Regions from separate parts of the Vibrio sp. R11-SG3-ISO3-SZ genome, predicted to be linked through region 2. Evidence: predicted binding sites of a transcription regulator. Region 2 holds the regulator's gene; each other region holds the start of a gene.
What was found. The regulator PurR, encoded in region 2, represses purine synthesis genes. The targets are predictions, from matches to a motif close to TNANGNAAACGTTTNCNTNA.

Region 1 (3,130 bases), on a different contig from region 2:
CAAGCTACAATGCTGCAGGGGGCGATGGCTATCCTAAGCTGACGGACCACCCAGGTCACGTCAACACGGGCTTCGTTGATGCAGAAGTGCTCAAAGACTACCTAGAGGCGAACAGCCCAGTAGATGTAAACCAATACGCACCAGCAGGTGAGATGGTTTACAAGTAATTGACCTAACAAGCTAAATCTTATTAACTGAATGCGCAGCCTAGAGCTGCGCTTTTTTATTCTCGGAGTGTGTATGACCCCAGCCATCAATCTTGCGAAAAAACACAAAATTCCTCATCAAATACACCAGTATCAGCACGACGCGCGTGCCGAGAGTTACGGGCTCGAAGCCGCACAAGCATTAGGGCAAGATCCCAATAGCGTGTTTAAAACTCTACTGTTTTCACTCAATGGTGAGGCGAAAAACCTCGCTGTCGCAGTGATACCTGTTAACCAAAAACTCAATTTGAAGCAGGCGGCAAAAGCGGCAAAGGCTAAAAAAGCAGAGATGGCCGATCCGGCTATTGCGCAAACAGTGACAGGGTATATTGTGGGCGGAATCAGCCCGCTCGGGCAAAAGAAGCGATTGGCGACGTTTATCCATCAAAGTGCGTTGGAGCGTGAAACGATCTGTGTCAGCGCAGGTAAGCGAGGGTTGGAAATCGAATTGGCGGCGCAAGATTTGGCAAAACTGACCCAAGGCCAGTTTGCCAATCTTTGTGAAGGATGAGCGTGGATTAGCGCGCTTCTTCCTCTTCCATTTGTGCGTTGTCGACGACGTGGTTTTCTCCCAGGTCTTTTGGAAGAACCAGATTTAGCACAATCGCGACGATACCACATAGGCTCACGCCTTGGAGACTGAACTCACCGATGCCAAACGCCATACCACCAATACCAAAGACTAAGGTAATGGCAACGATGACGAGGTTACGAGATTTGTGCAAATCGACGTGATTTTTGATTAAGGTGTTCAATCCCACGGTCGCAATTGAGCCAAACAACAGAATCATGATACCGCCCATCACTGGCATAGGGATGGTTTGCAGCGCAGCGCCAAGCTTGCCGACCAACGCAAGGACAATAGCCGTCACCGCAGCGTAGGTCATGATCACAGGATTGAAGGCTTTGGTCAGCATGACTGCACCTGTCACCTCTGAGTAGGTGGTGTTGGGTGGCGCACCAAACAGTGATGCCGCCATCGTCGCGACCCCGTCCCCCGCAATCGTGCGATGAAGGCCGGGCTTTTTCAGGTAATCTTTTCCGGTGACGTTTGAAATGGCCAGCATGTCCCCAACGTGCTCTACCGCTGGCGCGATGGCAACGGGAATCATAAATAGAATGGCGTTAATGTTAAATTCAGGCGCCGTGAAGTTTGGTAGCGCAAACCATGCCGCTTCTTTGACGGGCGTGAAATCGACAATGCCGTAGCCCAAGCTCAGGCAGTATCCCACCACAATGCCCCCCAAAATAGGGGTGAGCTTGAGGAAGCCTTTGGCAAAGACACTCAGGAGAATCGTTGTGAGCAGTGAAACAGAAGAGATCACTAGCGCCGCTTGTCCATCAATCAGTTGCGTGCCATCGCCCCCTTTACCCAGTGCCATATTGACGGCGACGGGCGCCAATCCAAGACCAATCACCATAATGACCGGCCCAACCACAACGGGAGGCAGCAATTTATGGATAATCTCAACCCCACGAAGTTTGATTAGACCACCCAGTGCGACATACACCAAGCCAGCGGCCATCAAACCACCCATAGTGGCTGGTACACCCCAGGTTTGTACTCCGTAAAGGATAGGGGCGATAAAAGCGAAGGAGGAGGCGAGGAAGATGGGAACAGAGCGGCGAGTCATTAATTGAAAGAGTAAGGTACCAAGGCCAGCACCGAAGAGGGCAACGCTAGGGTCGAGTCCCGTCAGCAGCGGGACGAGAACCAGGGCCCCAAACGCAACAAACAGCATTTGTGCGCCTTGAATGGCATTTTTCATGTCGTCATTCCTTTGTAAAGCGGATAGTTTCGGTCTAGTACATAGCGATAGAGCATAGGTACTAAAAATAAAATCGCGAGATTTTAACATTAAAGCAAACGATTGCAATCTGAGCTTGATCAAATATTGCTCGTTTGAATAGGCAGGTGAACTGCGTTTACTCGGTGCTTTGCTATTTTAATCCGTGCGTTGCTGTTTCACTCCGAGAGTGGCTACGAGGAGAGTGTTAGCCATATCGCGCTTGCTGCTGCCAACCGACCGGGAAAGTTGCCCCGCAGCGGATAGTTGCTTATCATCGCTGTTTGTGAATTCGATTAGATGTAGGAAATGTATGCGCCGTTTAGCTTTACTCGCGCTCGGACTGATGGGTTTGCCAGCGATGGCCTTGACCAATGTGGATCTTTACCGAGCTGAAATCGTCATCGATCAAAGCGAGAATAACGCCGATACCCGAGCTCGCGAAGCAGGGATGAAGCAAGTCATCATTCGCGCGTCTGGCGACCCGCAAGCTGCGGATAACGAAGTCGTCAAGAAGGCCCTCTCTCAGAGCGCTCAGTACGTTTCTCAACTCGGCTACGGCAAAATCGGTGAGGATACCTCACTGCGTATGTCGTTTAGCGGCCCTCATATTCGCTCTCTACTCAGTCAAGCGCAACTGCCGCTTTGGCCAGCAACACGTGCGAACGTTTTAGTCTGGATGGTGGAAGAGACGCCCTACGATCGCACCATCATCTGGGAGCATTCTCGCTCTGAGACACTGGTCAACTTGCAGCAGCAAGCGCGAGAGCGAGGCTTGCCCGTGACCGTACCGGTTGGCGATTTTGATGACGTTACCGGAGTGGCTGTCTCAGACTTGTGGGGCGGCTTTATTCAGCCAGTGGGTCAAGCGAGTCAGCGCTACCCGGTTGATGCTGTCTTAGTGGTGAAAGTGCAAGGCGAATCACTACGTTGGACGTTATACGATCAAAAGCCTGCGACCATAGGGGTGACTCGTCAAGCACCGATTAGCGGCGCCAATAATGGTGCAGATGCGGCGAATAAAATGATTAACCAAATCAGCGACTACTACGCGAAAAAGAGTGCGGTGCTGGTGGCGAGTGAGTCTTCTGAGTCCGTGAAAGCACGCTTTATTGAACTCAATGACGCGATGGGCTT
Region 2 (3,130 bases):
AGCAACGCGCCGAGCTCTACTGGTGGTTTTCGAGCGTGTTTGCCAAAGAGCTCTCAGAGCAAGAGCTGGCCCAATATCATTCGGTGGACACACGTACCTTTCTGACGGGACTTGCACAAACCCCTGAGCTTAACGTAGCCGCAGACAGGCTCATCGATGCATTGAACCGATTGCAAGACAGGCCAGATGCTCAGTTGGAACTATCAGCCGACTATTGCGACCTGTTTTTAAAATCCGACCGAGACAGCGCGTTGCCTTACGCCTCTGTCTACTTAGATGAATCCGGACTGCTCAATGGGGAGCCCGCCAAACAGATGGACACTCTGCTCCAACAACATGGCGTGGCCGTGCATTCAGGGCTCAATGAACCTTCTGATCATCTCGCGATAGAGTTGGATTTTTTAGGTAACCTGATTGTGCGCGGCGCTCATGCAGCAGAGCAGACGGCAGGCGACACGCATCTCGCCTACCAAGAGCAAGCCGATTTTATTGAGCAGCATCTACTCCCTTGGATTGAGAGGTTTGCCGAGCGCTGCCAGCGCCTCGACACATTCGGCTTCTATGCGGCGCTGTCGTCGCTATTGTGCGCGTTCATTCAATTGGATAAAGCCTACCTGCAAGGCGATAGCGATTAAGCCCATACAAAAGGTGTGGCGAGATCCCAAAGGCGGTTTTTTTATTTGCCCAAATCGACGTTGCGGACTACAATTCGGTCCGCAAACGATAAAACTAATAAATACAAACCGCTTTTTGAGGGCGGTTTTTGTGTTTCTGATACTTTCTGTCTACATACTCTAAACTTTGTATAGACTTTACTTTTATAGACTTAACTTTTCATAGAATAGTAGGCAGTCATCGACAGGACAAAACCATATGGCCACGATTAAAGACGTCGCTCGCTTAGCGGGTGTCTCGACCACCACTGTATCCCATGTGATCAACAAAACACGCTTTGTCGCTGAAGCCACGCAAGAAAAAGTGATGGAAGCGGTTCAAGAGTTGAACTATGCCCCAAGTGCCGTTGCACGCAGCCTGAAATGTAACTCGACACGCACAATAGGCATGCTGGTTACTCAATCGACCAACCTTTTCTTCTCGGAAGTGATCGACGGGGTTGAGAGCTACTGCTACCGTCAAGGCTACACCTTGATCTTGTGTAACACTGGCGGCATCTACGAGAAACAACGTGACTACATTCGCATGCTGGCGGAAAAGCGCGTCGATGGCATCTTAGTGATGTGTTCAGATTTGACCGAAGAGTTGAGCGAAATGCTTGACCGTCATAAAGACATCCCTAAGGTGGTGATGGATTGGGGCCCGGAAAGCTCACAAGCCGATAAAATCATCGACAACTCGGAAGAAGGCGGCTACCTCGCAACAAAATACCTGATTGATCACGGCCACAAGCGCATTGCTTGCTTGAGTGGGCATTTTGAAAAAGCGGCCTGCCAAGAGCGCATCCAAGGCTTTAAGCGCGCAATGAACGAGTCGGGTTTGAGCGTCAACGAAGATTGGATCTTAGAAGGTAACTTTGAGTGCGATACCGCCGTGCTTGCCGCGGACAAAATCGTCGCCATGGACGAAAAGCCAACCGCAGTATTCTGTTTCAACGATACGATGGCGCTCGGTTTGATGAGCCGTTTACAGCAAAAAGGCATTCGTATTCCAGAAGACATGTCGGTCATTGGTTATGACAACATTGAGCTAGCCGAGTACTTTTCACCACCGCTAACGACGGTTCACCAGCCGAAGCGCCGTGTGGGTAAAAACGCATTTGAGATTTTGCTCGAACGTATTAAAGACAAAGAGCATGAAAAACGTATTTTTGAAATGCACCCAGAAATCGTCGAGCGCGATACCGTGGCGACGGTGAAATAGACCAACGAACAAGTTCAGCACATCACATCGACTAGCCCAGCGAGAATACTTCTCATCCGCTGGGCTTTATTCTCTCGGTAACACCCCTCTATTTTATGAACTAAGATCACATTTAACCCATCAAAACGTGATGTTTAGCCCATAAATTATTTATGCTTATTATGTTCGACGAATGCCACGAACAGGGCAAACCATTTCGAAAGGATGGGACGCAAAGCTTCCGGCCTGTTGCAGCCACTCAACGATATCAACGTTGATGACTGCTTGGTAGCGGGGTTGCCGATGGCAAATGTGCACTTCGTAATTCTTTATCAAAAGCAAAGAATACAATGACTTAAACGTTGCGCGCGCATTATGCGCTCACACCGTGAGTAGGATTATTCTTTTATGAGCCAGAATGACACCCTACTGACACAAAACCTGCATATTTTTGCTAATCTCTCGGACCTGAATTTGGTGGCGTATTGTAATACACCGAGAATAACAGCATGGATAAACCAATTTTAAAAGACTCAATGCGATTGTTTGAACCATTGGGCAAGATCAAGTCTCGCTCAATGTTTGGTGGATTCGGAATCTTCGCTGATGACATCATGTTTGCCCTCGTGGTAAATGACAAACTTCACATACGCGCCGACGACTCGTTGGCCCAACTGTTTAATGCTCAGGGACTCGAGCCATACGTGTATAAAAAACGTGGTTTCCCTGTGGTCACCAAATACTATGCCCTTGGCCATGACTGGGATCAGGATGTCGCTCAGACTATTGCGATGGCAAACACTGCACTAGAGGCGGCCAACAAAGACAAGCAGCGTCAAACCAACGCCAAACCAACGCGCCTGAAAGATCTGCCGAACTTGCGTCTAGCGACCGAGCGAATGCTCAAGAAAGCGGGTATCGACAGTGTCTCCCGTTTGGAGCAGACGGGCGCAGTGGAAGCGTATAAAGCGATTCGTTCCACACACTCTGCCGACGTCAGCATCGACCTGCTGTGGGCACTTGAGGGGGCAATTAAAGGCACGCACTGGTCTGTGGTCCCTCAAGCAAGACGCGACGAGCTCCTGAATCAGCTGCAAAGCTAGTCAGCGATAGCGTTCAGTAATTCCAATCCCCGTCTCAAGCCAGCCCACACCGCTGGCTTGAGACGTTTTTAGCCGATGCTTTTCTAGCGTTTCCATTCCTTCGTCATAGAATCCAACGTATTTTTCCCTTTAGGGCGAAATTTTTTACTGGCTTTTTGGTTCATATCTAA
Region 3 (3,130 bases), on a different contig from region 2:
TCCGCTACCGCCGTTTTGAATGTGCCGATCTCAGGCTGCTGCGTTTGATAGGTTAACGCTTGGTTGGTCTGGCGAGCAAATAAGGTATGGATAAAAGGCGATTTACTTTGGCTAATGGGATTGCCAAACACCACATAGCGGTCAAGAGGTTGTGTCATGTCCTTACCTACACAAAAATAAACGGGTCAACGGTCATTGACCCTATCACTATCCCGGCCAGGATCAAGCGCTATGCAGAGATAAACACGTTACCAATCACGCGGTTTGAGGAAATCGCGATACAAAACCGCTTCAGGGCTGTCTGGCTCAATCTGATAATTGTACTCCCAGCGAGCCAGTGGCGGCATCGACATCAAAATCGACTCGGTTCGGCCACCACTTTGCAAACCAAACAAGGTTCCTCGGTCATAGACGAGATTAAACTCCACATAGCGACCACGGCGATAAAGCTGAAATTGACGCTCTCGGTCAGTGTAGGGCGTCTCTTTGCGGCGCTCAACAATCGGCAAATACGCCTGGGTATACCCTTCACCGACCGCTTTGATGTAATCAAAACACTTATCAAATGGCCACTCGTTGAGATCATCAAAAAATAGCCCACCGACGCCACGCGTTTCATCACGGTGCGGCAGATAGAAGTAATCATCACACCATTTTTTGTGCTTGGCATACACGTCTCGACCAAAAGGTTCACACACCTCTTTCGCACTGCCATGCCAGAACTGAGCATCTTCTTCAAATGGGTAGAAAGGGGTCAAATCGAACCCGCCGCCAAACCACCATATCGGCGCCTCGCCCTCTTTTTCGGCAATAAAAAAGCGCACGTTGGCATGGGAGGTGGGTACATAAGGGTTATTCGGATGCATCACCAATGACACACCCATGGCTTCAAAGCGTCGCCCGGCTAACTCTGGGCGATGGGCAGTCGCCGAAGCGGGCATCGCTTTGCCAGAGACATGAGAGAAGTTGACGCCGCCTTGCTCAAACACCGCGCCTGCTTTCATCACTCGGGTGCGACCACCGCCACCGAGCCGCTCTCCGGGTTCACGCTGCCACGCATCCTCAACAAACAGCGCTTGGCCGTCGGCCTGCTCAAGCTGCTGACAAATGGTCTCTTGCAGTGCCAACAAAAACTGCTTCACCGCCTGCTTATCGATTTCTGACATTTTACTTCCTTGCAGGGTAGGCCCTGTTTCACCACGCAGTCACTGGCTGCGTCTTCTTGGGATGAGACTCAGTGTACAAAGAATCTGCGTCGAAGACTAATCACTGCGCGGTTCAAAGTGCGCGCAAACGTTTGCTTGCTAGGGAAAACGCCGTATAATGCGCACAAATTGGCGATGTGGTTGTACTGGGTTTACGACACATCCTGTTTTTCATTCCACACAAAAGGTTGAAGGAGTTTGAGATGAAAGTCGGTATCATCATGGGTTCAAAATCAGATTGGCCAACAATGAAGCTCGCCGCGGAAATGCTGGATAGATTTGGTGTTGAATACGAAACTAAAGTCGTCTCTGCGCACCGCACTCCTCAATTATTGGCAGACTACGCCAACAGCGCGAAAGAGCGCGGTCTGAAAGTGATCATTGCTGGCGCTGGCGGCGCTGCGCACCTGCCGGGCATGGCTGCGGCGTTCACAAGCTTACCTGTCTTGGGTGTTCCTGTTCAATCACGTGCCCTAAAAGGGATGGATTCGCTACTTTCTATCGTGCAAATGCCAAAAGGCATCGCGGTCGGTACACTGGCGATCGGCGAAGCGGGCGCAGCGAATGCGGGTATTTTGGCCGCGCAAATCATCGGTACCCACGATGAGTCCGTGATGGAGAAGGTCGAAGCGTTTCGCCAAGAGCAAACTGAGACCGTCCTTGCTAACCCAAACCCAGCCGAGGACTAAACCATGCATGTGTTGGTGTTAGGTGCAGGCCAATTAGCACGAATGATGTCTCTTGCGGGCGCACCACTGAACATTGAGATCTCGGCGTACGATGTCGGCAGTGAAAACATTGTCCATCCTCTCACCCAACACGTGGTGGGCCACGGTCTTCGCAATGCCATTGAGCGTGCCGATGTGATCACGGCTGAGTTTGAACATATCCCACACGATATTTTGACCCTCTGCGAGCAAAGCGGGAAGTTTTACCCGTCAGCAGAAGCGATCAAAACCGGTGGCGATCGCCGTATTGAGAAGGCGCTATTAGACAAAGCGGGCGTTCGCAACGCCAACTACCATGTCATTGAGAGCCGGGAAGATTTTGATCGCGCGATCGAAAAAGTCGGCATTCCTATGGTGCTGAAAAGTGCCCTAGGTGGCTACGATGGTAAAGGCCAATGGCGATTGAAAGACGCCGCTCAAGCGGACAGCATTTGGCAAGAGATGGCACAATGCATCCAAGCCAGTGAGACACAAGCGATTGTGGCGGAAGAGTTTGTCCCGTTTGGCCGAGAAGTTTCCTTGGTGGGCGCACGAGCCAAAGACGGCTCAGTCGCTGTTTACCCTCTGGCTGAGAACGTCCACACCCAAGGGGTGCTAAGCCTATCGACCGCCATTTCTGACCCGAAGCTGCAAGACCAAGCGCAGGCGATGTTTAGCGCTGTAGCCGAGAGTCTCGACTACGTGGGCGTGCTTGCCCTTGAGTTTTTCGATGTCGATGGCACCCTGCTCGTGAATGAGATTGCACCGCGCGTGCACAACTCCGGTCACTGGACGCAGCAAGGCGCAGAGACCTGTCAGTTTGAAAACCACCTAAGAGCCGTGTGTGGCTTGCCGCTTGGCAGCACCAAACTGGTTCGTGAAACGGCGATGATCAACATCCTTGGCGAAGATACGCTGCCACAAGCGTTGCTGGCCATTGAAGGGTGCCATATCCATTGGTACGGCAAAGAGAAGCGTGCTGGACGCAAGATGGGTCACATCAATGTCTGCGGCGACTACAGTGGTGAGCTACAACGCAAGCTGTGTGAACTGGCCACCCTGCTCGACAGCGATGCCTTCCCTGCGGTGCATGAGTTTGCACAAAACTTCGAATCGTAATCGGATCAAATGAGTGTTGGCTCTGCGAACACTGGATTGAAAAAGGCGCTCATGGCGCCTTTTTTGTCTTTAATGACATTGTATTTGCTGTAACGCTCG
Region 4 (3,130 bases), on a different contig from region 2:
TCCAACTTATTGCCTCAAATAATCACCCCAAAGCTTGAATGCCTAAGAGAGATTCTCTAAGCTAATGAAAAGATTATGAATCAAAGGGAACACGATGAAACTAACTGCACTTAGCATGGCCGCGATTGCCGTTGTCACAATCACCTCTGGCTGCGCCTCCAATACCAAACAAGACAACTTTCGTGAAGCCTCCTTTGAGCTGTGCAATACCGAAGTCGATCTCTATTCAGTCAGCGATGACGGCCGTGTACGTATTATTTGTTCCGACGGGTCTAAATTTGCGCTAGACAGCGAGAACACGCTGGAAACCATGCGCGACATCAACATTGATTACTGCGACGGTGAAGGGCTCGGCAAGTTCAGCGAAAGCAGCAAGTATTACTCCTTCAAGTGTAAATCTGGCACCCTGCTCAGCATCTCTAAATAATCCCTAAACGCAAAAACGCCCTTTATGTATTTACATAAAGGGCGTTTTTCTTTGTTTCGCTCAGCCGTCGCTCAGCAAAACAGGCTCGATATCGAACGGTGAGATTACGCGTAAACAGGTAGACGCTTACAGATCTCTAGCACCTTCGCTTTCGTCGCTTCAATCACTTCTTCGTTACCGATGTTATCCAGTACGTCACACATCCAGTTCGCGAGCGCTTTCGCATCTTCTTCACTGAAACCGCGGCGAGTGATCGCTGGTGTACCCACACGAATACCCGAGGTCACAAACGGGCTGCGAGGGTCATTCGGAACTGAGTTTTTGTTGACGGTGATGTTGGCTGCGCCTAGTGCCGCATCCGCATCTTTACCTGTGATGTCTTTGTCAATCAAGTCGACCAAGAACAGGTGGTTCTCTGTACCGTTAGACACGATTTTGTAACCGCGCTCTTGGAACTGAGCCACCATCGCTTTGGCATTTTTCACCACGCGACCTTGGTACGCTTTAAATTCAGGCTCCATCGCTTCTTTAAACGCCACCGCTTTACCCGCGATAACGTGCATTAGAGGACCACCTTGACCACCAGGGAAGACCGCTGAATTCAGCTTCTTGTACATCTCCTCGCCAGCGTTAGAAAGGATAAGGCCACCGCGTGGACCCGCTAGGGTTTTGTGTGTCGTGGTCGTCACAACGTGCGCGTGAGGCACTGGCGTTGGGTATTCGCCCGCGGCAATCAGACCCGCTACGTGCGCCATGTCGACAAATAGGTACGCGTCCACTTTGTCTGCGATGTCACGCATGCGTTTCCAATCAACGATTTGAGAGTACGCAGAGAAACCGCCAATGATCATCTTAGGCTTGTGCTCAAGTGCTAGCGCTTCCATTTCGTCGTAGTTGATTTGGCCCGCTTCATCAATGCCGTAAGGAATGACGTTGTAGTGCTTACCAGAGAAGTTAACAGGAGAACCGTGCGTTAGGTGACCACCGTGTGCCAAGCTCATGCCCAAGACCGTATCGCCTGGGTTAAGTAGCGCCATGTAAACAGCACTGTTGGCTTGTGAACCTGAGTGAGGCTGTACGTTCGCGTACTCACAACCAAATAGCTGACAAGCACGATCAATCGCTAGCGCTTCTGCTTTATCGACGTACTCACAACCACCGTAGTAACGCTTGCCTGGGTAGCCTTCTGCATATTTGTTGGTGAGCTGAGAGCCCTGAGCTTCCATTACACGCGGGCTGGTGTAGTTTTCTGAAGCAATCAGTTCAATGTGCTCTTCCTGGCGAAGAGTTTCTTCTTGGATAGCTGCGAACAGTTCCGCATCGTAATCTGCGATGTTCATATCACGCTTTAGCATCTGTATCTCCTGACTCAGATTAAGACTTAAATTGGCAAAAAAACCGACTTACGACCCTGAGAATAACGTTTTTACGCTGACGCAAACGTTTGCATCGGGTTAATGACGCGCATTCTACATAATTTGATCTGGGTCATAAAGAGAAAAATACACTTTTTCTCATGCAGTTTTTTCATAATGTTTTACGAAGATTCTCATACGCGACATAACGTCAATCAATCACTTTGTCTGAATCCTGCTCTGCTTGCACAATACACAGAGATCTCAGCCACCGATGCTCAACCCAGTTAACGTCGATCAATGAGTGTCAATTTTCTCCTTTACACCCCGTAAAACAGTGATTACATAGGTTTACCTTAAATTTCCTTCTCAAGCTACCGAAAACCTAATTTTTTCACTAGTATGCGCGCCATTATTTCCGATGAAAGTTTCAAATTGATGGAAAAACACTCACGTAAAGAAGATTGGATCGCGATTCTCACCGGGACATTTCTTGTCGCTCAAGGGGTATTCTTTCTCCAATCCGCTCAGCTACTCACTGGCGGTACAACAGGTCTCGCTCTGTTGGTCAGCCAATTCAGCACTTGGTCATTCGGTACACTCTACTTTGCCATGAACCTGCCATTTTACGCGCTCGCTTGGCAGCGGTTTGGCGCTCGGTTTGCGGTCAATAGTGCCATTTCAGGTGCTCTGGTCTCCATTTTCGCTGACCACCTCTATTTAGTGATAAAACTGGAGACCATTAATGAGATTTACTGTGCGCTGGCGGGTGGCTTGCTGATGGGGCTCGGGATGCTGATCCTATTTCGTCACCGCTCAAGCCTTGGCGGTTTCAACGTGCTCTGTTTATGGATTCAAGATCGTTTCGCCATCTCAGTGGGTAAAACTCAGTTGGCGATTGATGTGCTGATTTTAGTCGCTTCGTTCTTCTTTGTGACGCCTTACATTATTGGCTTGTCGATTCTGGGCGCTTTTTTACTCAACCTCGTGCTCGCCATGAACCACAAACCGACGCGCTACACCGTTCAATACCGTTAAAAAATACCGCTAAAAAAACAGCCCGCGAACGTGCGGGCTGAATCATTAATGCGCTTTACGCACCGTGACGTCTTGGCTGAGCTCTTTGTTGAGCTCCGCTTCAACATGGCCCGGTGATCGCGTGTTGGCCGAGATCAATCGGTACATGGCCGGAATGACAAACAAGGTCACTAAGGTGGCAAACGCCATACCAAAGAAGATCACCGTACCGACCGCAACGCGACTTTCATAGCCAGCGCCTGTCGAGAGTATCAATGGGATAGCGCCCGCTAGCGTGGTGAACGCCGTCATCATAATCGGGCGAAGTCGA

Region 1: AC6R1O_RS07735 (uracil-xanthine permease family protein) is a predicted target of PurR. The motif match lies at 2,066-2,085, and genes of this name have one in related genera.
Region 3: purE (5-(carboxyamino)imidazole ribonucleotide mutase) is a predicted target of PurR. The motif match lies at 1,286-1,305, and genes of this name have one in related genera.
Region 4: glyA (serine hydroxymethyltransferase) is a predicted target of PurR. The motif match lies at 1,860-1,879, and genes of this name have one in related genera.

What each region holds. Positions count from the first base shown of each region.
Region 1 is NZ_JCBDGX010000056.1:35,216-38,345, reverse strand. Features, by position in the region: gene ushA (bifunctional UDP-sugar hydrolase/5'-nucleotidase UshA) at 1-167, shown strand, start outside; gene ybaK (Cys-tRNA(Pro) deacylase) at 241-717, shown strand; gene AC6R1O_RS07735 (uracil-xanthine permease family protein) at 725-1,975, opposite strand; gene AC6R1O_RS07730 (DUF2066 domain-containing protein) at 2,307-3,130, shown strand, end outside.
Region 2 is NZ_JCBDGX010000150.1:29,182-32,311, reverse strand. Features, by position in the region: gene torD (molecular chaperone TorD) at 1-635, shown strand, start outside; gene purR (HTH-type transcriptional repressor PurR) at 874-1,878, shown strand; cyclic di-GMP riboswitch class I at 2,054-2,162, shown strand; gene AC6R1O_RS17040 (TfoX/Sxy family DNA transformation protein) at 2,367-2,960, shown strand.
Region 3 is NZ_JCBDGX010000131.1:9,465-12,594, reverse strand. Features, by position in the region: gene aroE (shikimate dehydrogenase) at 1-158, opposite strand, end outside; gene hemF (oxygen-dependent coproporphyrinogen oxidase) at 249-1,166, opposite strand; gene purE (5-(carboxyamino)imidazole ribonucleotide mutase) at 1,409-1,894, shown strand; gene AC6R1O_RS15505 (5-(carboxyamino)imidazole ribonucleotide synthase) at 1,898-3,031, shown strand.
Region 4 is NZ_JCBDGX010000077.1:22,072-25,201, reverse strand. Features, by position in the region: gene AC6R1O_RS09755 (hypothetical protein) at 116-427, shown strand; gene glyA (serine hydroxymethyltransferase) at 532-1,782, opposite strand; gene AC6R1O_RS09745 (DUF6198 family protein) at 2,221-2,820, shown strand; gene vexH (vibriobactin export RND transporter permease subunit VexH) at 2,866-3,130, opposite strand, start outside.